One region of the Streptomyces sp. NPDC051322 genome, then DNA from elsewhere that is predicted to be linked to it. Evidence: riboswitches for the same ligand, from Rfam matches in the RefSeq annotation. Region 1 holds a riboswitch; each other region holds the start of a gene.
The links. Region 1 has a riboswitch for thiamine pyrophosphate ahead of AB0436_RS11350 (cytosine permease). Riboswitches for the same ligand answer to the same signal wherever they lie in the genome.

Region 1 (6,996 bases):
TCATGCCTACCACAGTGCCAGGCGAGTCGATCGGCTGCAGCCTCGCGTCTCCGGGGCAGCGCTTGTGTGCGGCGAGGCCGGCCGAGGCGGGTGGGCCCGGCCGGCCGGGGCGTCAGCTCTGGGCGAGGGCCGCGATCTCGGCTGCCGTCAGCGTCTTGCCGTACACACGGAAGTCGTCGACGGCGGCCTTGAGATACGGGTCGGGGTACTGGGACTTGCCGATGTAGGCAGCACGGATGTGGTTGCCGAACCATTCCGGCTGGGCGGTGACCTCCTCGTTGCGCCCCACCTCCCGGCCGTTCACGTACAGCACCGCTGTCCCGTCACCGTACGTCACCGCTAGGTGGACCCATTCGTCCGTCGGAAGTGGATCGGCGTCGATGCGCTGCTCCGCTCCCCCTCCTGCGACGGTGATCGCGAATCGCAGGGTTTCCGCGTCGCTGCGCGGGGTCACGAACATGTTGGCCGTGACGCCGGTGCCGATGTCGAAGATCCGGCTCCAGGCTTGCGGCCGGCCGTTGAGCCGGACCCAGGTCGCAACGGAGTACGCGGACGCTCCCGCCAGGACGTCCTCCGCGAGCCGTACGTGTCCGCCGGAGCCGTTCAGAGCGACGGCTCCACCGATCTTCCCGGCGGCCCAGGAGGCGCCGTCCACCAGTTGCGCGGCCTTGCCGTTGCCGGTGGCGTCTGCGGCGGTGGTGCCCGAGGACTCATCGAAGCGGTGCCAGGCGGCGAACGCCGGCGGAGGCTGCGGTGGTTCACCGGTCAGCCAGTAGACGTTGTAGTGCTGGTGATGCATGCGCGCGACGGGAAGCAGGGTGACGGTGTCGCCGCCGGCCCGCGCGGTGAACCGCATCGCGCCGGTGCCCTGCTTCTGCACGGACTGGGTGTCGAGGCGCGGCATGCGCATCGCGGCGCGGTCTCCGTAGGCGCCGGCGAGCACCACTGGACCGAACCGCACGGCTTGTACGTCCGGGTCGTCCGGTGTCGGCTCGATGGCCAGTCGCATCGGCAGGGAGACCTCCACCCGGTCGCCGGTCTGCCATGGGCGGTTCAGTACCAGCCAACTGCCGGGCTGCGGACGGTCCCGGAGCGGGCGGTTGTTCAACGTGACGCGCGCGCCGGAGGCCCAGGACGGGATACGGATACGCAGTTCGTGTTTCGCCTTCCCGGCGGCAACGGTGAGGGCGACGGAGGACCGGTCCGGAAAGTCGGTGGTCTGTCGCCAGGTGATGTCCTTCTCCCGCCACTTCACCTCGGAGGGGACGAAGAGGTTGACGAACAGGGTGTTGGCGCCGTGCGTGTAGATGGTGTCCGCGAACTTCGCCTGGGTCTCCATGCCGGTGCCGTGGTCGCAGGAGAAGTTGTCGTAGTCCGTGGAGTAGGCGTTCGGGTCGGTGCCCATGAAAGACGGCTGCTGCTTGAAGGCTCCCGGTACCAGACCGGTGTAATAGATATTGAAGCCGTGCGCGGAGTCCGGGTCCTGCTCTCCGAGCATCTGATTGAACAGAGTGCGCTCGTAGTAGTCGAGCAGATCGGTCCGCTCGGGTGCGCGGAAGTGCATCAGCCGGGTGAGCTTGAGCATGTTGTAGCTGTTGCAGTTCTCGCAGCAGGTGTTGGACAGCTGAGAGGCGATGGCGTCCGGTTCGTGGAACGCCTCGCCATTACTGTTGCCGCCGATGACATACGTGTGGTGATCCGTGACGATCTGCCAGAAGTTCTCGGCGATGGTGCGGTACCGGTCGCCCAGCCCTTCCTCCCAGAGCCGCATCGCACCGACCATCTTCGGTATCTGGGTGTTGGCGTGCAGTCCGGCGAGCCGGTCGTCGTTCTTCGCGAGCGGATCGAAGACGGCGGCATGGGTGAACCGCTCGGCGACCTTCAGCCACGTCGCGTCGCCGGTGACCGTGTGCAGGTCGGCGAGCACGTCATTCATGCCACCGAACTCGGTTTCCAGCACCTGCTGCATGTGCTGGTAGCTGAGCTCGGCCGTACGCGCGTCCACCCAGGCGGCCTGGCGCAGCACGACATCGAGGGCCTGCTCACTGCCCGCGGAGCGGTACTGCTCGAGGAGACCCGCCATGATCTTGTGGATCGTGTAGTACGGCGCCCAGACGCCGGTTCCGGCCTCGAGGCGGTCGAAGAAGCTCTCCGGGAACGCCGACAGGTACCCGGTGCCGTATCCGGCCTGCGGGGACGCGGCCTGGCATTCGGCGAGCGCGGCGACCAGCTCGCGGCCCTTGTCGCGCAGCGCCCGGTCCCCCGTGTTGGCGTAGGTGAGGGCGAGGCCGGACAGCAGATGGCCGGTGCTGTGGCCACGCAGTTCGACGTCCGGGGCCTCCCATCCGCCGCATGGCTGTGCGCTGCTCGCCAGGCCGACGTTGCGGCGGAAGGTGTGCAGCAACCGGTCGATGTCCACGAAGTGGAGATAGGCGGTGTTACGCGACTGATTGTCGCGGAAGGCGCTCGGGAGCAGGGTCACGGCGTCGAGCGGGAACGGGTGGCTGGTGCTGTCGCTCGCCGGTGCGGGCCGGGCGGGGACGTCGGCACGGGAGGCACTCGCCTGCGCTGTACCGGCGCTGTTTGCGGTGAGCATCGCGGCCGCGGCGCCGGTGGCGGCGGTCGCGATGAAATGCCGTCTGCCCAGCGGGCCGAGGTTCCGGGTGGGGGCGGGGGTTGGTTCGTGGATGCGGCTCACGGCGGTCTCCTCGCACACTCAGCGTTCGTTATATCGAACAATGAACGTAACTTCGGACGAGGAGACCATAGGATCCCCGAACATGGTCGTCAACGCCTGACGCAGACCCACTTCGGTTCCCAACTGCCCTTATCGCGTCCGGCGTTGCCCTCGCCCGGGCATAGCGCCCCAGCCCACCACGGGCGCACGAGACACACCCTCCGCGCAGAGGTCTTGGCGCGGCACGTTAGCCTGACCGGCGTACCGGACACGGGGTGCCCCGCCCAGGGGCTGAGATCACACCCGCCGAACCTGAACCAGTTAGCACTGGCGGAGGGATGTCAGACATGTCATTGCCACCTGCTCCGAGCGGCACGCCGGACACCGGCTCGCGCTCCGTCTTCGACGGCCGGATGCCTGCCGCGCCCGGCGACCTGCGTGTCGAGGCGCGCGGTATCACGCCGGTGCCGGAGCACCATCGCTATGGCGGCCCCGGGCGGCTGTTCACCGTATGGTTCGCTCCGAATCTGACGATGACCGGTGTGTTCACCGGCACCGTGGGGATCGCGCTCGGCCTGGACCTGCCCACCGCGCTGCTGGCCGTGGTGCTGGGCACCCTGGTCGGCGCCGTTCCCACCGCATACCTCGGCACCTGGGGAAGTCGGACCGGCGCGGGCCAACTCCCGCTGGCCCAACTCGCGTTCGGCCGCTCCGTAGCGGTGCCGGGGCTACTGCAGTGGCTTTCCTCGGTTGCCTGGGATGCTCTGATCGGACTGTTCGGCGGGGACGCACTGGCCCGGCTCTGCGGCTGGCCCTTCTGGCTGGGCGTGCTGGTGATGATGCTGGGGCAGGGGGCGCTCGGCGTGCTGGGATACGAGGCCATTCACCGGCTGCAGAAGCTGATGACCTTCGTGCTCGCTGCCGCGTTCATCGCCCTGGCCGTCAGACTCCCGCACAGCGCCCATCCCGCGGCCACCGGCAGCGCCCACGGTGCCGACCGTGTCGGCGCTTTCGTCCTGACCAGCACGATCGCGCTGAGTCTGGCGCTGTCGTGGGCGCCGTATGCCAGTGACTTCAGCCGCTATCTGCCGCGCAGCACGTCACGCCCGCGCATGTTCTGGTACACGCTCCTCGGCGTCAGTGTGTCCTTCGTGGCCGTGCAGACGCTCGGTCTGTGGGGAGCATCGGTCTTTACGGACCAGACCGCGCGGGGTGTCGACGCGTTGTTGGGTGGTGGCGTACTCGGCGGACTGGGGCTGCTGGCCGTGGCGCTCGCCGCGCTGTGCAGCAATGCGATGAACGACTACAGCGGCTCGCTGGCCCTGCAGACCATCGGCTTGCGCGTCCCGCGTCCGCTCGCGGCGGCTCTCGCCGCCGCACTCGGCTTCCCGCTGGTCCTGTGGATGCACGCCGCCGACACCACGGCCCGGTTCCAGAACGTGCTGTTGTTCGTCGGCTACTGGATTCCGGGCTTCGTGGCCGTCGTGGTGGTGGACTGGCTGGCCCGGGCCCGGACGGGTGCGCCTGTCGACCTGGCCACCGGGAGCAACCGTTCCCCGTCCGGCCGGGCCGCGCTGGTGGCCTTCTGCGCCGCCTTCGCCGCAGCGGTTCCGTTCATGAACACCGGCCTCTACACCGGTCCGGTCGCTGCCGCACTGCACGGTGCCGACCTCGCCTATTACGCGGCGTTCATCGCTGCACTGGTCGTCTACGCCCCCCTCAGACTGCGCCGCCGCACGGTCCGCTGAACGAGCCGCCGCGGGCGAAGGCCGAGGCGGCGAAGCGTTCGCCGATGCGGCGATGTGTGGCGGCGTCCGGGTGGAGCTGGTCGGGCAGCGGCAGTTCGGCGTGGTCCGTCTCGCCGTAGAGGTCACGACCGTCGAGGTAGTACACGTTCGGGTCCTCCCCCGCCCGCTGTGCCACGATCCGGGCGAGCTCGGCCCGGATGACGTTGAGCGTCAGCTTCCCGCTCGCGCGTTCCGCCGGAGCACCCATGGCCTTGAACTGGAGCCTTCCCTCACCGATGTTGCTGAAGTCCGGGGCGGCCGGGCCGGGGGTGTCCTCGTGGATCGGACAGTAGATCGGCGAAACGACCAGCAAGGGCGCGGTCGGGTGCCCGTCCCGGATGGTGTCGAGGAAGCCGTGGACAGCGGGGCCGAAAGCGCGCAGGCGCATGAGGTCGGCGTTGACCAGATTGATGCCGATCTTGACGCTGATCAGATCCGCAGCGGTGTCGCGCATGGCCCGTGCGGTGAACGGGTCGAGCAGAGCACTGCCGCCCAGGCCGAGGTTCACCAGATCCACGCCGCCGAGGGAGGCGGCGAGCGCGGGCCAGGTGGTGGTAGGGCTCGCGGCGTCGGAGCCGTGGCTGATCGAGCTGCCGTGATGCAGCCACACCCGGCGGTTCCCCGGCGGCGCGGGCTCGACGGGGGCGTCGGTGCGCAGGGCGATGAGTTCGGTGGTCTCGTTGTGCGGCAGCCAGATCTCGACGTTCTTCATGTCGTCGGACAGCCCGGCGAAGCGCAGGGTGCCGGCCGGGCCGGACCGGGTATCGGCCTTTCCGGTGGTCATGTCGATGGTCAGGGTGTTGCCGCCGGCAACGCAGGCCTGCTCGATCAGGCGGCCGTCGACGAGCAGGTCGTACACGCCGTCCGGGCGGGGCGGGGCGCCTGCGTAGACCCGCTTGGTGGGCAGCGCATCCAGCTCGATCGCGGTGGCCCGGGTGCGGAAGAGCAGCCGTACCCCGGAGGGCTGGGACTCCGCCATCGCCAGCTGTCCGTCGGCGCATTGGGCCCGGGCGTGGGCGGGCAGCCGGTGCGGCAGCACGCCGTGAGCGGTGTGCTCCACGTCGAGGCAGCCGCGCAGGAGGTCGGCGGTGACGGGTGTGGTGATCCACTCGGGCTTCGTATGCATGCTCTCGTCCTGTTGTTCACGACAGTGGTCTGTTGGTCAAAACGGTCGACGAGTCAGCGTGCGGGCCAATTCCGCAGCAGGGCGTCCAGGGCGTCCAGGACCCGCGACCAGGTTTCCTGCGCGTCGGGGGCGCTGTGGCTGAACCCGCCCTGCATCTCCAAGCTGACGTAGCCGTGGAAGACACTGCCCAGCAGCCGGACTGCGTGGGTCTGGTCCGGCTCCACCAGGTCGTAACCGCGCAGGATGGCCCGCGTCATTCGTGCGTGCCTGCCACCGGCGCTGTCGGCCGCCGTCTCCGGGTCGAGCCTCAACTGGGCGGCGGCATAGCGGCCGGGGTGTTCCCGGGCATAGTCGCGGTAGACGTTCGCGAAGGCGATCAGGGCGTCCTTGCCCGCCCGCCCGGCAAGGGCGGCGGCGCCTCTGTCCGCGAGTTCCTCCAGGGCCAGCAGGGCGATCCTGGTCCTGAGGTCCTGCGAGTTCTTGAGGTGCGAGTACAGGCTCGCGACCTTGACGTCGAACCGCCTGGCGAGCTCCGAAACGGTCACCTGGTCGAAGCCGACCTCGTCGGCCAGTTCCGCCCCGGCCCGGGTCAGGCGTTCCGGAGTAAGTCCTGCGCGTGCCATGACCGTCCTCGCTCGCCTGCGGCTACTAGGGCCATACCTAATAGCATTAGGCACCAGCCTAGCATGGTCCGTCCACGGTCGGCGAATCGGTCGAAATTGTTGATTCCGGGCAGGAGGTGCATGGTTGACACGAAAGCTGCACTGAGTTGTTGACCGCCGAGCCACGGAGGTTGACCGCATGCGAGAAGGTCGAGCGCCACGTTCTTCGGCCGGAGAGCTCACTCAAGAAGTCGCGAAATTCAGCGTGGTCGGTGGCGCGGGAGTCCTCGTCAATCTTGTTTTCTTCAACCTGGCCCGCCACTTCGGTCATTTCCCGGTGGTCCGGGCCGGCGTGATCGCGACCCTGGTCTCGATCGCATTCAACTATGTGGGACTCAGATATTTCACCTACCGGGGCCGCAGGAAACGACAGCAGACAACGGAAATGCTTCTCTTCCTGGTTTTCAGCGCCCTCGGGCTGCTCATAGAGAATGGAGTTCTCTACACGGCCACCTACGGTTTCGGCTGGGACAGCGGGCTGCAGAGCAACATATTCAAGTTTCTCGGCATCGGCCTCGCCACCCTCTTCCGCTTCTGGTCCTACAGAACCTGGGTCTTCAAGGCGCTCCCCAGGGCGCGAGCCGGATGAAAGAGCGGTCCACGGCTTCGGGCGGGCGAAGCCGTGGACCGGTGTCTCAGGCGACGGCCGAGATGAGCAGGGCCATCAGCAGCCCGCAGACGCTCACGATCGTCTGGATCATGGTGTGCGATTTCGTGGCCTGCCCCAGAGTCATCCCGAAGGAC
Region 2 (6,996 bases), on a different contig from region 1:
AGGCCGGCGGCGCCTCGCCGACGATATCGGCGGCCACCGTACGGGGGCCCTGAAGCGCGTTGTCCCAGTGGTGGATCAGCAGTCGCTCACCGTATCGGCGGGACGGGAAGGAGGCGCAGTCTCCCACCGCGTACACCCCCGGGAGTGAGCTGCGCAGCCACGCGTCGGCGGTGACCGAGCCGTCGGCGCCGAGTTCGATTCCGGAGCCGGCGAGCCAGCCGGTGGCCGGCCGTGCGCCGATGCCGACGAGCACGGCCCCGGCGGTCAGCCTGCGTCCGGACTCCAGCACCACGGCACCGGGCTCGACCCGGGACACCCGGGCGTGCGTGAGCAGTTCGGCGCCGCTGTCCGCGTACCAGTCGGCCATGGGCGCCGCGATCCCGGCGGGCAGTGCTCCGGCCAGGGGCTGCCCGGTCGCCTCGACGACGGTCACGGCGCAGCCGGCCTCGCGGGCGGCCGTCGCGAACTCCGCGCCGATCCAGCCAGCACCGACGACCACCACGTCGTGCTGGGCGGCGAGGACCGCCCGCAGCCGGGTCGCGTCGTCGAGGGTGCGCAGCAGATGGACATCGGGGAGGTGCTCGCTGCCGGGCAGCGTGACCGGGCGGGCGCCGGTGGCGACGACCAGGACGTCGTACGCCACCGGGCCCTGCGTGGTGTCCAGTTGGTGGTCCGATGCCCGCAGCCCGGTCACCTCGCGCTCCAGCAGCAGGGTCACACCGAGTGCGTCGAAGTCCACGTCGAAGGCGGATCCGTCGGCCTTGCCGAGCAGCACGGCCTTGGACAGCGGCGGCCTGTCGTACGGCTGGTGCGGTTCGTCGCCGACCAGCGTGACAGCGCCGGTGAAGCCCTGGTCCCGCAGCGCGACCGCGGTCTGCACGCCGGCCATGCCGGCGCCGACGATGACGACGTGCCTCTGCTCACTCACCCGTTACCTCAATCAGCCGAATACCGTCAGAACCGCGGGCCCAGCGCCTGCTCCCCTGGACCGGCCGGCACGTGGGGGGCGGCCGGTCTTACGGCCGACGGAAACCTGGGGTTAGGCTGGCCAAGCTAAACCACTCGCGGGAGTCCGGGCGCACCGGGCTGAGAGGGAGGCTGCGACGGCCTCCGACCGTACGAACCTGATCCGGGTCATGCCGGCGAAGGGAGGGGCTGGACGCCCATGCACGCGGACAGAGCTTTTGCAGACACGGTTCCGGACGTACTGCCGGACGTGCTGATCGTCGGGGGCGGGATCATCGGTCTCGTCACCGCCTGGCGCTCGGCGCAGCGCGGACTGCGCACCACTGTCGTCGATCCGGCACCGGGCGGCGGAGCGGCGCAGGTCGCCGCCGGCATGCTGGCCGCCGTCACCGAACTGCACTACGGCGAGCAGGTGCTGCTCGGCCTCAATCTGGAGTCCGCCCGCCGTTATCCGGCGTTCGCCGCCGAGTTGGCGGAGGCGTCCGGTCAGGATCTGGGCTATCGCACCTGCGGTACCCTCGCCGTCGCGCTCGATGCCGACGACCGGGCGCACCTGCGTGAACTGCACGCCCTGCAGCAGCGCTCGGGGCTGACCTCCGAGTGGCTCACCGGGCGCGAATGCCGGCGTCTGGAGCCGATGCTGGCGCCGGGTGTACGCGGCGGTCTGCGGGTCGACGGCGACCACCAGATCGACCCGCGGCGGCTCGCGGCAGCTCTGGTCACGGCGTGCGAGCGGGCCGGGGTGGATTTCCGGCGCGACCACGTGGCCGAACTGACCGTGCGCGGGGGCCGGGCCACCGGTGTGGTGCTGGCGGCCGGCGGTGCGCTCGGCGCCGGCCAGGTGGTGCTGGCGGCGGGCAGCCTCAGCGGGAAGCTCGCCGGGGTACCGGACGACGTGCTGCCGCCCGTCCGCCCGGTCAAGGGCCAGGTGCTGCGGCTCACTGTGCCGGAGGCTTTCGCGCCCTTCCTCAGCCGTACGGTCCGCGCGGTGGTACGCGGCAGCCACCTCTATCTCGTGCCCCGGGAGAACGGCGAACTCGTCGTCGGCGCCACCAGCGAGGAGCTCGGCTGGGACACCACGGTCACCGCGGGCGGCGTGTACGAACTGCTGCGCGACGCGCATGAACTGGTTCCCGGCATCACCGAGCTACCGCTCACCGAGACCCGGGCGGGTCTGCGTCCGGCGTCGCCCGACAACGCCCCGTTGCTCGGCCCGACGGCGCTGCCCGGACTCCACCTGGCCACCGGCCACTACCGCAACGGCGTGCTGCTGACTCCGGTGACAGGCGATGTGATGGCCGAGTTCCTCACCACCGGCGAACTCCCCGCCGAGGCCGGTCCCTTCACGCCGCGGCGTTTCTCATCCGCACGGCAGGAGCAGCCCGTATGACCGCTCCGAACGCTTCCGTCTCGGTCTCCGTGAACGGTGCCGCGCAACGCGTCGCACCGGGCACCACCCTCGATCTGCTGGTCGCCACCGTGACCCGGGCACCGGCCGGAGTGGCCGCCGCGCTCAACGAGGCGGTGGTGCCGCGTGGCCAGTGGCCCAGCACCCCGCTCGGCGACGGCGACCGCGTCGAAATCCTCACCGCAGTCCAAGGAGGCTGACCCCGCCATGGCAGACGATCTTCTGTCCATCGCCGACTGCACGTTCTCGTCCCGCCTGATCATGGGCACCGGTGGTGCGCCGAGTCTCGAGGTACTGGAGCGCTCGCTGATCGCGTCGGGCACCGAACTGACCACGGTCGCGATGCGCCGCCTCGACCCCACCGTCCAGGGCTCGGTCCTCTCGGTGCTGGAAAAGCTCTCCGTCCGGGTGCTGCCGAACACGGCGGGCTGCTTCACGGCGGGTGAGGCGGTGCTGACCGCGCGGCTCGCCCGTGAGGCGCTGTCCACCAACTGGATCAAGCTGGAGGTGATCGCGGACGAGCACACCCTGCTGCCGGATCCGGTCGAACTGCTCGACGCCGCCGAGACGTTGGTGGACGACGGCTTCACGGTCCTCCCGTACACCAACGACGATCCGGTGCTCGCCCGCAAGCTGGAGGACGTCGGCTGCGCGGCGGTCATGCCGCTCGGCTCCCCCATCGGCTCCGGTCTCGGTATCCGCAATCCGCACAACTTCCAGCTGATCGTGGAGCAGGCACGCGTACCGGTCATCCTCGACGCGGGCGCCGGCACGGCCTCGGACGCGGCTCTGGCGATGGAGCTGGGCTGCGATGCGGTGATGCTGGCCTCCGCGGTGACCCGGGCTCAGGAGCCGGAACTGATGGCCGAGGCGATGCGCCGCGGGGTGGAGGCCGGAAGGCTGGCGTATCGGGCCGGGCGGATTCCTCGGCGGCACTTCGCCCGCGCTTCCTCGCCGGGTGAGGGGCGGGCGGTGCTGGATCCGGAGCGGCCGGCGTTCTGAGGCGGGTGCGCCGGGAGCCGCGCTGTCACAGCTCGGCTTCAGTCCCGCACCAGCCTTCCGACCGTCCGGACCCTGTCAGCCCCAGCTCGTACACTCGCTTCGTGGACACGACCCTCAAGGACCCCCTCGTCGGGCAGCTGCTCGACGGCCGCTACCGCGTGGAGGCGCGTATCGCCGTCGGTGGCATGGCCACGGTCTACCGGGCCGTCGACACCCGGCTGGACCGGGTGCTCGCACTCAAGGTGATGCACCCCGCACTGGCCGTGGACGCCACGTTCGTGGAGCGTTTCATCCGTGAGGCCAAGTCCGTCGCGCGGCTCGACCATCCCAATGTGGTCGGCATGTTCGATCAGGGCGCGGACGGCGCGTATGTGTATCTCGCGATGGAGTACGTCGCCGGGTGCACCCTCCGTGACGTGCTGCGTGAGCGCGGCGCACTTCGCCCCCGGGCGGCTCTGGACATCCTGGAGCCGGTGCTGGCCGCGCTCGGCGCCGCGCACCGGGCCGGGTTCGTGCACCGCGACATGAAGCCGGAGAACGTACTGATCGGGGACGACGGCCGGGTCAAGGTCGCCGACTTCGGCCTGGTGCGGGCCGTCGGCACCGAGACCAGCAGCACCGGGACGATTCTGGGCACCGTCTCCTACCTCGCCCCGGAGCAGATCGAGCACGGCACGACCGACACCCGTTCCGACGTCTATGCCTGCGGCGTGGTGCTGTACGAGATGCTGACGGGCGCCAAGCCGCACTCCGGCGAGACCCCGGCGCAGGTCCTCTACCAGCACCTCAATGACGGTGTGCCCGCGCCGTCCGAGGTCGTGCCCGGGCTGGCCGCCGCGCTGGACGAGCTGGTGGCGAGCGCCACCGCCCGCACCCCCGACGCGCGGCCGCACGACGCGGTGGCGCTGCTCCGCCAGGTCCGGGAGAGCCGGGCGGCGCTCAGCGACCAGCAGCTCGACACGGTGCCGCCGCAGGCACTGGACAGCGAGGCCGGGCAGCGTCCGGCGAGCGGCTCCGAGGACCGTACGAACGTGATCCCGCGTGCCCTGCCCGCCGCGGGCGTCAACCGTACGAGCAGGCTGGAGATGCCCGCGCCGCCGGAGCCGCAGCGGCCGCCCGGGCGGCGCAACCGGCGGGCCGGCCGCGGGCTGATCGCCTCGGTCGTCGCCGTGCTGCTGGTGCTGGGAGTGGGGGCCGGGGTCTGGTACATCAACTCGGGGCAGTTCACCCGGGTGCCTTCGCTGCTCGGGCAGACGGAGAAGACGGCGAAGTCACGGCTCACGGCGGCCGGCCTCGACGTGAAGAAGACCAAGCGGGCATACAGCGACGCCTTCGAGCGCGGCACGGTCATGGACAGCGATCCCGCATCGGGCGCCCGGATCCGCGACCACGACGCGGTGACGCTCGTGGTGTCCCGCGGCCCCGAGATGGTGAAGATTCCGGACGTCGCGGGCGAGCCACTGGCCGAAGCGAAGCGTGATCTGGCGAAGGCGGGGCTGGGCGCCGGCATGGCGACCAGGGAGTTCAGCGAAGAAATCGACCGCGGTGAGGTCATCCGGACGGACCCGGTCTCCGGCACGGAGCGCCATGCGGATTCCGCGGTCGCCCTGGTCGTCTCCAAGGGTGCCCCGGTGGACGTGCCGGATGTGACCGGGGAGTCCGTGGACGAGGCCACCGCGGACCTGCAGAAGCTGCGTCTGAAGGTCAGGGTCGCGACGGAGCAGATCAACTCCGAGCAGGACGCGGGCGATGTCGCCAAGCAGTCGCCGGCGGAGGGCGCGCAGGCGGCCGAGGGCGACACGGTCACGCTGACGGTGTCCAAGGGACCCCGGATGATCGACGTGCCCGATGTGACGGGCGACAACGTGGACGACGCGAAGAAGACGCTGACCGACAAGGGCTTCAAGGTCCATGTCAAACGTCCGTTCCTCTCCTTCAGCGACACGGTCGAGAGCCAGTCCGTAGAAGGCGGCGACCGAGCTCCCGAGGGCGGCACCATCACCATCACGACCAAGGGGCTCTGAAGGACGTGCGCAACCCCATCGGCGGGCATGTCCCGGTCGCCGGCGGCCTGGCCAGGACCGGGCTCGCCTATGCCCGTGAGCTCGGCGCGGAAGCCGTGCAGGTCTTTGTGGCCAATCCGCGCGGCTGGGCGCTACCGGCCGGCAACGCGGCGCAGGACGAGCGGTTCCGCGAGGAATGCGCGGCCGAGTCGATCGTGGCCTATGTGCACGCCCCGTATCTGATCAACTTCGGCTCGCACACCGAGGCGACCGTGCAGCAGTCGGTGGACTCGCTGCGGCATTCGCTGCGCCGCGGCCGGGACATAGGCGCGCTGGGCGTGGTGGTGCACACCGGCTCGGCGACCGGCGGCCGTCCGCGGGCGGAGGCGCTGGCTCAGGTCCGTGAGCGGATGCTGCCGCTGCTCGACGAGCTCACCCATGACGACGACCCGTTTCTGCTCCTGGAGTCGACGGCGGGCCAGGGCGCCTCACTGTGCTCGCGCACCTGGGACTTCGGCCCGTACTTCGATGCGCTCGATGCGCACCCCCGGCTGGGCGTCTGCCTCGACACCTGTCACATCTTCGCGGCGGGCCATGATCTCGCCGGACCCGGCGGGATGAAACAGACGCTGGATCTGCTGGTGGGCACGGTCGGCGAAGGCCGGTTGAAGCTGATCCATGCCAACGACTCCAAGGAAGCGGCCGGCGCGCACCGGGACCGCCACGCGAACATCGGTTCCGGTTACATCGGGGAGGAGCCCTTCCGGGAGCTGCTCACGCATCCGGCGGCCGAAGGCGTACCGCTGGTGATCGAGACGCCGGGCGCCAAGGAAGGGCACATCGCGGACGTCAAGCGGCTGAAGTCGCTCCGCCGCTGATCCGGTCGGCCGGCACGGACGCAGGTCAGAGCTCCGGGCCGTCGCCCGGCTCCTCCTGGTACGAATAGCGCTGCTCCCGCCAGGGGTCACCGAGGTTGTGGTAGCCGCGCTCCTCCCAGAAGCCGCGCCGGTCCGCGGTCATGTACTCGATGCCGCGAACCCACTTGGGGCCCTTCCAGGCGTACAGATGCGGCACGATGAGGCGCAGCGGGAAGCCGTGCTCGGCGGTGAGCAGTTCACCGGCCTTGTGGGTGGCGAAGAGCGCCCGCTCGTCGGTGAAGTCGGCGAGCCGCAGATTGGCGCTGTAGCCGTACTCCGCCCAGACCATGACATGGGTGACCTGGGGCGCCGGCGGCGCGAGCTCGACGACCGTACGGGCCTGCACCCCACCCCATTCAGCCCCGAGCATGGAGAATTTTGTGACACAGTGCAGGTCGGCGGTCACGGTGGAGAACGGCAGCGCCGAGAACTCCTCGTGGTTCCAGCAGTGCTTGTCCCCGTCCGCGGTGGCGCCGAAGACCCGGAACTCCCAGCGGTCGGGCTTGAACTTGGGGACCGGCCCGTAGTGGGTGACCGGCCAGCCGCGCTGCAGCCGCTGCCCCGGTGGAAGCTCCGACTGTGCCGCCCCCTGCTGCTCCCGGCTTTCCGGCTGACCCATGACTCCATGGTGACAGACCGCGCAGGGTGGTCATGACCAGGCAGGCGCCGATTCGGGCAACTCATACTAAGCCTCCACTTA
Region 3 (6,996 bases), on a different contig from region 1:
GCGCTCATGGTGGGATCGGCCTGGTGAAGTTCCCATACGGCTGAGGTCTGAGTGACCGTCACGTCGTCCAGCACGCCCAGCGAGCCGATGATGATGCCGGCCAGCAGCAGCCCGCTCATACTGATCTGCGGATACAGACCGTGGATGAGACCGGTGCTGTCATCGGTGTTGCCGGACAGACTCGCCCAACCGGTGAACAGTGAGCCGAGCAGGCCGATCAGCAACAGCGACACCAGGGTGCCGATGACGGCGACCGAGGTACGGGCGCTGAGCCCGTGGCAGGTGTAGAGCGCGACCAGCATGATCGCACTCGCACCCACTACGGCGACGATCAGCGGATCCGACCCGTGCAGGATGGCGGGCAGGATGAAGAGCGTCAGCACGGCGAAGCTGACGACCAGCGCGACCAGGGCCATCGCCCCCCGCATCCTGCCCACGGCGACCACCACCAGCGCGAAGACTCCGGCGAGCAGGGCCATCGGGAACTTCCGGTCCACATCGGACACCGCATACTGCAGGTCGTGCGGTGCGTCGGGCGCGTACGCCACCACCACTCCCTGCCCCTGGTGCAACTGCCGTGGTGCGTCCGGCTGGACGATCTCGGTGAAGATCCTGCCCTTGTCCTTGCCGGTCTCCACCTCGACCTTCGCCTTACTGCACTCCCCTGTTGACGTGCCCGCCTCCGCGCCGGTGGTGGAGTCTCGGGTGGTCGGTGCCTGACTGGCATGCACGTCCTTGCAGTCCACAGCGGTGACGCCGATCACTCGTGCTTGCTGCGTCTGCCGGTCGAAGCCGACTCCGGTCCGTGCGTGCGGCGGCGCGCCGCCGGGCCAGAGCACGAGGAGGCCGACGATCACCGCCCCGGAGAAGGGGATCAGCACGGCCGCGATGATCTTGCGGAGGTGCTTGGACACCGGAGCCGCAGGGCCATGGCTGTGCGTGTGCCCGGCGGGATGGCCGGATGTCCGGTCGTGCGGATCCAGGAGCGAGGTCACTGGCGGATCATCGCAAGAAGAGAGGCCCTCTGTTCAGCATGGCCGGGATGGCGCTAGCGTGGGGGGCACCTTTGCACACGCGGGAGCTCGGAGCACCGGGCTGAGAGGGCGCTGACCAGCATTCGCTGTAGCTGCGCCGACCGCCGAACCTGTTACCGGGTAATGCCGGCGTAGGGAGTAGGTCTGATGACCACAGTGGACGCACACACGCCTGCCAACGACAGCAACGAGCGCAAGCCCGGCTGGCACAAGGGGTATGTCCTGGGCCCGGAGGGCTCGAGGGCCGACCTCAGGGTGCCGGTCCGGCAGGTACACCTCACCAACGGGCAGCACGTGACGCTGTACGACACGTCAGGTCCGTACACCGACCCCACCGTTGAAACGGACGTACGCCGCGGGCTGGCCCCGCTGCGGGAGAGTTGGATCATCGGCCGGGGCGACACCGAGGAGTACGCGGGCCGCCCGGTCCGTCCCGAGGACGACGGACTCAAGCACACGTCTCCGCGCGGGGGCCTGCTCCGTGGCGGAGACGGTGATCTACGCGGACTCGACGCGGTCTTCCCGGGCCGGCCACGACAGCCCAGGCGGGGTCGCGACGGCCGCGCGGTGAGCCAGCTCGCGTACGCCAAGCGCGGTGAGATCTCCCCGGAGATGGAGTACGTCGCGATCCGCGAGAACGTCTCCCCCGAGGTCGTCCGGGAGGAGATCGCGGCCGGCCGGGCCGTGCTCCCGGTCAACGTCAACCATCCGGAGATCGAGCCGATGATCATCGGCAAGCGCTTCCTGGTGAAGGTCAACGCCAACATCGGTAACTCCGCGGTCACTTCCTCCATCGAGGAGGAGGTGGACAAGATGACCTGGGCCACCAAGTGGGGCGCCGACACCGTCATGGACCTGTCGACCGGACGCAATATCCACACCACCCGTGAATGGGTGCTGCGCAACTCCCCCGTCCCGATCGGCACCGTGCCCCTCTACCAGGCCCTGGAGAAGGTCGACGGCCGGGCCGAGGAACTGACCTGGGAGATCTACAAGGACACCGTCATCGAGCAGGCCGAGCAGGGTGTCGACTACATGACGGTGCACGCCGGCGTGCGGCTGGCGTATGTGCCGCTCACCGCGCGTCGCAAGACCGGGATCGTCTCGCGCGGCGGGTCGATCATGGCCGCCTGGTGCCTGGCGCATCACAAGGAGTCGTTCCTCTACGAGAACTTCGAGGAGCTCTCCGACATCCTCGCCTCCTACGACGTGACCTACTCGCTCGGCGACGGACTGCGGCCCGGGTCGATCGCGGACGCCAACGACGAGGCGCAGTTCGCGGAGCTCCGTACGCTCGGGGAGCTCAATACGATCGCCAAGCGGCATGACGTCCAGACGATGATCGAGGGCCCGGGGCACGTCCCGATGCACAAGATCAAGGAAAACATCGATCTGCAGCAGGAGATCTGTGAGGAGGCCCCCTTCTACACCCTGGGGCCGCTCACCACCGATGTGGCACCGGCCTACGACCACATCACATCCGGCATCGGGGCTGCGATGATCGCCTGGTGGGGCACGGCGATGCTCTGCTACGTCACGCCGAAGGAGCACCTGGGCCTGCCCAACCGGGACGACGTGAAAACCGGCGTCATCACCTACAAGATCGCTGCTCATGCGGCGGATCTCGCCAAGGGACACCCCGGCGCGCAGGAGTGGGACGACGCGTTGTCGGACGCCCGTTTCGAGTTCCGTTGGGAGGACCAGTTCAATCTGGCTCTCGACCCGGACACCGCACGGGAGTTCCACGACGAGACGCTGCCGGCCGAGCCGGCGAAGACCGCGCACTTCTGCTCCATGTGCGGGCCGAAGTTCTGCTCGATGAAGATCTCCCAGGACATCCGCCGGGAACACGGCGGCAGTCAGGAGGAGATCGAGTCGGGGATGGCGGAGAAGTCCCGGGAGTTCGCCGCGAGCGGCAACCGGGTCTATCTGCCGATCGCCGACTGACACAGCAGGCCCAGGCCCCGCGGCGCCGGCCGGATGATTCACTCCGGCCGGTGCTCGGGCCCCCCGAAGTCCGGGCTGGTGAAGTCCGGGCTGGTGAAGCTGGGGCGCTGCAGTTCGTCGCCGTCTCCGGGGCTGGCGTAGTCGGGCCTGCTGTAGCCGAGGTCGGGCATCCGGCCCGCGGGCCGGTACGTGGCGGGAGCGGCCGGATCCGCGCCCGGGTCGGCGAGAGCCTCGCGCAGGAACGGCAGGATCCCCCGCTCCAACAGGGCGTGGCGCCAGGCGTCCCGGGCGCGGGCGACTTCGTCCGTGAGCCCGTCGTCGCCGTCCTCGTCGCCGGCATGCACCTCGGTCGAGCCGTTGCGAAGAGCCGCGAGAAGCAGTCCGATCGCAGCGACCAGGATGGCGGCCGCGGTGAGCGCACCGAAGAACCAGCCCGCTGTGAGCAGGGTGTCGGCGAAGTCCGGCGGCGGGTCAAGCGCTTTGAGCAGGTAGCCGACCAGCAGGAATATCGCGGCGGCGGTGCCTGCGAGGACAGGCGCCAGCACCGCGATGACGGCGGCGAGCCCCGCACCGGTGGTGTTGGTCGGCTGACCGGTCACCGGAGCGAGGACGGAGGCCCGCGCCGAAGCCGTGGCGGGCGTACGCAGTTCGGCGCGCACCTTGACGAAGTGTTCGTACTCCGCTGCCGCTGCGGTGGTGATCAGGGCATCCGCGTTCAGCACCATGGTGCGCAGCTGTTCGGTGTTGAGCCGGTGGCCGACTTCTGCCAGCTCCGGTCGGTCGTGCGCGGTACGCAGTGTGTGGTCGAGGATGCGCTCGAACTCCGGGCGGTCCTCGATCAGCAGGTGCGAAGCGCTGTTCATGTGCATCCCCCGATGCTCCGTAGGGCCGGGACACCCGCCTTTTGACGGGCGATGGGGCGGAAACGGAGGAGAGCCTGCTACGGATAACCCGATGGTAGAGCTGTTACGGCACGGGGTAACAGAGGGTTTCCGTAAATCGCATATCCACGGAGTGGTCAGTTGGGCAGCGGCAGCTGCACCACAAGGAGCTTTCCGGCCATGGTCACTCCGCCGTCCATGGCGATGGCCAGGCCGTCGGCGTACACATGCGGTCCCTCGATGACGGTGCGCGGGCCGTCCTCGCCGTCCTCGGTGCCGACCTCGCCCAGCAGATACGGAATCGGGCTGTGCCCGTGGACGACGTGGTGGCCGCCGAAGACGCCGAGCAGTTCCTGGACGGCCTGCGGCCCGGTCGCGTCGCGGAAGGCGAAGCGCTTGGTGAATTTGCGGAACAGGTCCCAGCACTCGTCGGCGTCGTTGCGGGTGAGCGTTTCGCGGACGGTGTCGTTAACGGCTTCGAGCGAGTCGCCGTAGTCGAGATAGGCGGTGGTGTCGGAGTGCATCAGCAGGTGGTCGTCCTCCAGCTCGATGGCGTCGAGCCGGGACATCCACTGCAGGTGTACGTCCTGGAGCCGGTCCATGTCCGCCTTCTGGCCCCCGTTGAGCAGCCAGGCGGCTTGGAAAGTGGCGGTGCCCGCACCGGAGTTGATCGGTGTGTCGCCGAAGCGTTTGGCGCCGATCAGCAGCAGTTCGTGATTGCCCATCAGGGCTTTGCAGTAGCCGCCGGCCGCGGCGGCCTCGGCGGAGAGCCGCATCACCAGGTCGATGACGCCGATGCCGTCCGGACCGCGGTCCGTGAAGTCGCCGAGGAACCAGAGACGGGCGTTGCCCGCGGACCAGTTGGATTCGGCGTCGATGAGGCCCTGGGCGCGCAAGGCGGCCAGCAGTTCGTCGAGATAGCCATGGACGTCACCGACGACGAAGAGCGGACCGAGGCCCCCTTCGCCGTCGGCCGCGGGGGCTTCGGTCCTGACGACGACCGTGTCACCGGGGGCGCCGCCGCCGATCACCGGCAGATCCCGTTGGGTCGGCGTGTAGCCGTCCGGCTCGGAGTCATGCGGAGACGCCGGCTCGGAGTCGTGGGCGTGCTCGGGTGCGAGCAGAGGCGGTACGCGGAATTCCCGCACTGTCGCCGTCCGCATCGCGGGTTCCAGACCGGCCCCCTGAGTCATCGACCCCTCCACCACCGTCGCGCGCCGTGCACCGGTCGGACCTGCCTGGTCGGGGGGCCCGCGGTGTCGTGCGCCCATCATAGGAATGCGACTCGTCCCGTGTGACGCACCAGGGGTGCTGAATCCGGATGCTCCTGTGATTGGCTGACGTTTTTGCGCCCATTGGGATGATTAGTCCGGGGTGGGGGAACGCGGTGGGCTGACCGTGGTGCGTGGCGGACGCCGCTGTGAAGAGGTCCGGACGATGAGTTCGGTAGGTATGACCTGCTCGACCGGGAGGTCGTTGCTGATGCCTTCGATGGCATCGATGAGCAACTGGATGACCGCGGTGCCGATCCGTCGCGGCTTCAGCGACAGAGTGGTGATGGGCGGTTCGGTGTTGGCGTACATGGTGGATTCGCTGCAACAGACGAGCAGCAGATCTTCCGGGACGCGTAATCCGTAGCGTCGGGCAGCTGCCAGCAGGTCGGTTCCGTTGGGGTCGAACAGTCCGTACACGGCATCGGGCCGGTCCGGCCGGGCGAGCAGACGGTCGGCGGCGATGGCGCCCGCGCAGGGGTCGTGAGCCGGGTAGGACTCGTACACCGGGTCCTGCCCGACCCGCTCGCACCAGCGCAGATAAGCGGTGGTGGAGAGCCGGGTGTATGTGTCGGTGGTGGTGCCGGTGAGCAGGCCGATGCGACGGGCCCCGGCGGCAGCGAGGTGGTCGAGCAGATCGAGAACCGCGGCCTCGTGGTCGTTGTCGACCCAGGCGGTGACGGGCAGGGTGCCCCCCGGGCGGCCGTCGGAGACGACGGGAAGCCCTTGGCGTACGAGTTCGGAGACGACCGGGTCGTGGTCGGACGGATCGATGACGACGGTGCCGTCGAGGGCGACGTTCGACCAGACGTCGACCGCGCTGTGGCGCGAGGTGGCGGGAAGGATGACGAGGGCGTAGCCGCGTGCGAGTGCGGCTGAGGTGGCGGCTCTGGCCATCTCGGCGAAGTACGCGAATTCGGTGAAGGTGAAAGGTTCATCCCCGTACGTGGTCACGGTCAGTCCGATGAGGCCGGACTTTCCGGTCCGGAGGGTTCGGGCCGCGGCGGACGGGCGGTAGCCCAGCCGGTCCGCGACCTCACGGACATGTCGGCGAGTGGCGTCCGGGAGCCTGCCCTTGCCGTTGAGCGCGTCGGAGACGGTCGTGATGGAGACGCCGGCCGCGGCGGCGACGTCCCGGATGCCCGCTCGCCCTTGCCGGTTGGCCCTGCGGGGAGTTTCCGCCCGGCTCACTTGGTGCTTCCCTGCTGCTGTCATGGCGAGCCGATAGTAGGGCGATGCGGGCCGGTCAGGCGGGACGCATATTCACTCGTTGACAGGCACGTTTCTGCATGATCATTTAAGGCCAATCACCGAGGAAGTCAAGGCGATTGAAGAGATCACCCACGGTGTGTCGGGTACGGACCGGCATAGGCCTGCCCCCTGGCTGATGTTGCGATGCGGTCTCAACTCACCTCAACGGGGGATGCGCGCCACGGAGTGAGCTACCAGCGCACGCCGGTCGGCCAAGCGCCCCCCTGTTTCGGTGCCCGCCATTCGCCCAGGAGGCGAATCCTCATAAGGTATGGAGTATTCGAGTCGAGGAGGACCCGCCGTGAGCGAGAAGAGCCCCAAGCTGCGCGCCGTGCTGGACGACATCCCTGCTTATGTACCGGGCAAACCGGCTGCCGCCGGCGGAACGGTCGCCTACAAGCTGTCCTCCAACGAGAACCCCTATCCGCCGCTGCCCGGTGTGATGGAGAGCGCCGTCGCAGCGGCCGGGTCCTTCAACCGCTACCCCGACATGGCCTGCACCGGACTGATGAATGAGCTGGCCGAGCGCTTCGGGGTGCCGGTATCGCATCTGGCCGCCGGCACCGGGTCCGTCGGCGTCGCGCAGTCGCTGCTTCAGGTGACGTCGGGGCC

Region 2: it holds a riboswitch for thiamine pyrophosphate, as region 1 does, so the genes downstream of both, thiO (glycine oxidase ThiO) here and AB0436_RS11350 (cytosine permease) in region 1, are expected to answer to the same signal.
Region 3: it holds a riboswitch for thiamine pyrophosphate, as region 1 does, so the genes downstream of both, thiC (phosphomethylpyrimidine synthase ThiC) here and AB0436_RS11350 (cytosine permease) in region 1, are expected to answer to the same signal.

What each region holds. Positions count from the first base shown of each region.
Region 1 is NZ_JBFBAK010000004.1:39,584-46,579, forward strand. Features, by position in the region: gene AB0436_RS11340 (VOC family protein) at 1-4, opposite strand, end outside; gene AB0436_RS11345 (beta-L-arabinofuranosidase domain-containing protein) at 113-2,596, opposite strand; TPP riboswitch at 2,939-3,033, shown strand; gene AB0436_RS11350 (cytosine permease) at 3,091-4,425, shown strand; gene AB0436_RS11355 (GDSL-type esterase/lipase family protein) at 4,397-5,590, opposite strand; gene AB0436_RS11360 (WHG domain-containing protein) at 5,644-6,213, opposite strand; gene AB0436_RS11365 (GtrA family protein) at 6,392-6,841, shown strand; gene AB0436_RS11370 (gluconate:H+ symporter) at 6,888-6,996, opposite strand, start outside.
Region 2 is NZ_JBFBAK010000001.1:316,683-323,678, forward strand. Features, by position in the region: gene AB0436_RS01455 (FAD-dependent oxidoreductase) at 1-889, opposite strand, end outside; TPP riboswitch at 1,055-1,168, shown strand; gene thiO (glycine oxidase ThiO) at 1,166-2,356, shown strand; gene thiS (sulfur carrier protein ThiS) at 2,353-2,574, shown strand; gene AB0436_RS01470 (thiazole synthase) at 2,582-3,376, shown strand; gene pknB (Stk1 family PASTA domain-containing Ser/Thr kinase) at 3,478-5,400, shown strand; gene AB0436_RS01480 (deoxyribonuclease IV) at 5,406-6,257, shown strand; gene AB0436_RS01485 (sulfite oxidase-like oxidoreductase) at 6,283-6,915, opposite strand.
Region 3 is NZ_JBFBAK010000003.1:184,425-191,420, reverse strand. Features, by position in the region: gene AB0436_RS09085 (YibE/F family protein) at 1-995, opposite strand, end outside; TPP riboswitch at 1,065-1,189, shown strand; gene thiC (phosphomethylpyrimidine synthase ThiC) at 1,182-2,981, shown strand; gene AB0436_RS09075 (hypothetical protein) at 3,020-3,850, opposite strand; gene AB0436_RS09070 (metallophosphoesterase) at 4,000-5,055, opposite strand; gene AB0436_RS09065 (LacI family DNA-binding transcriptional regulator) at 5,227-6,348, opposite strand; gene hisC (histidinol-phosphate transaminase) at 6,686-6,996, shown strand, end outside.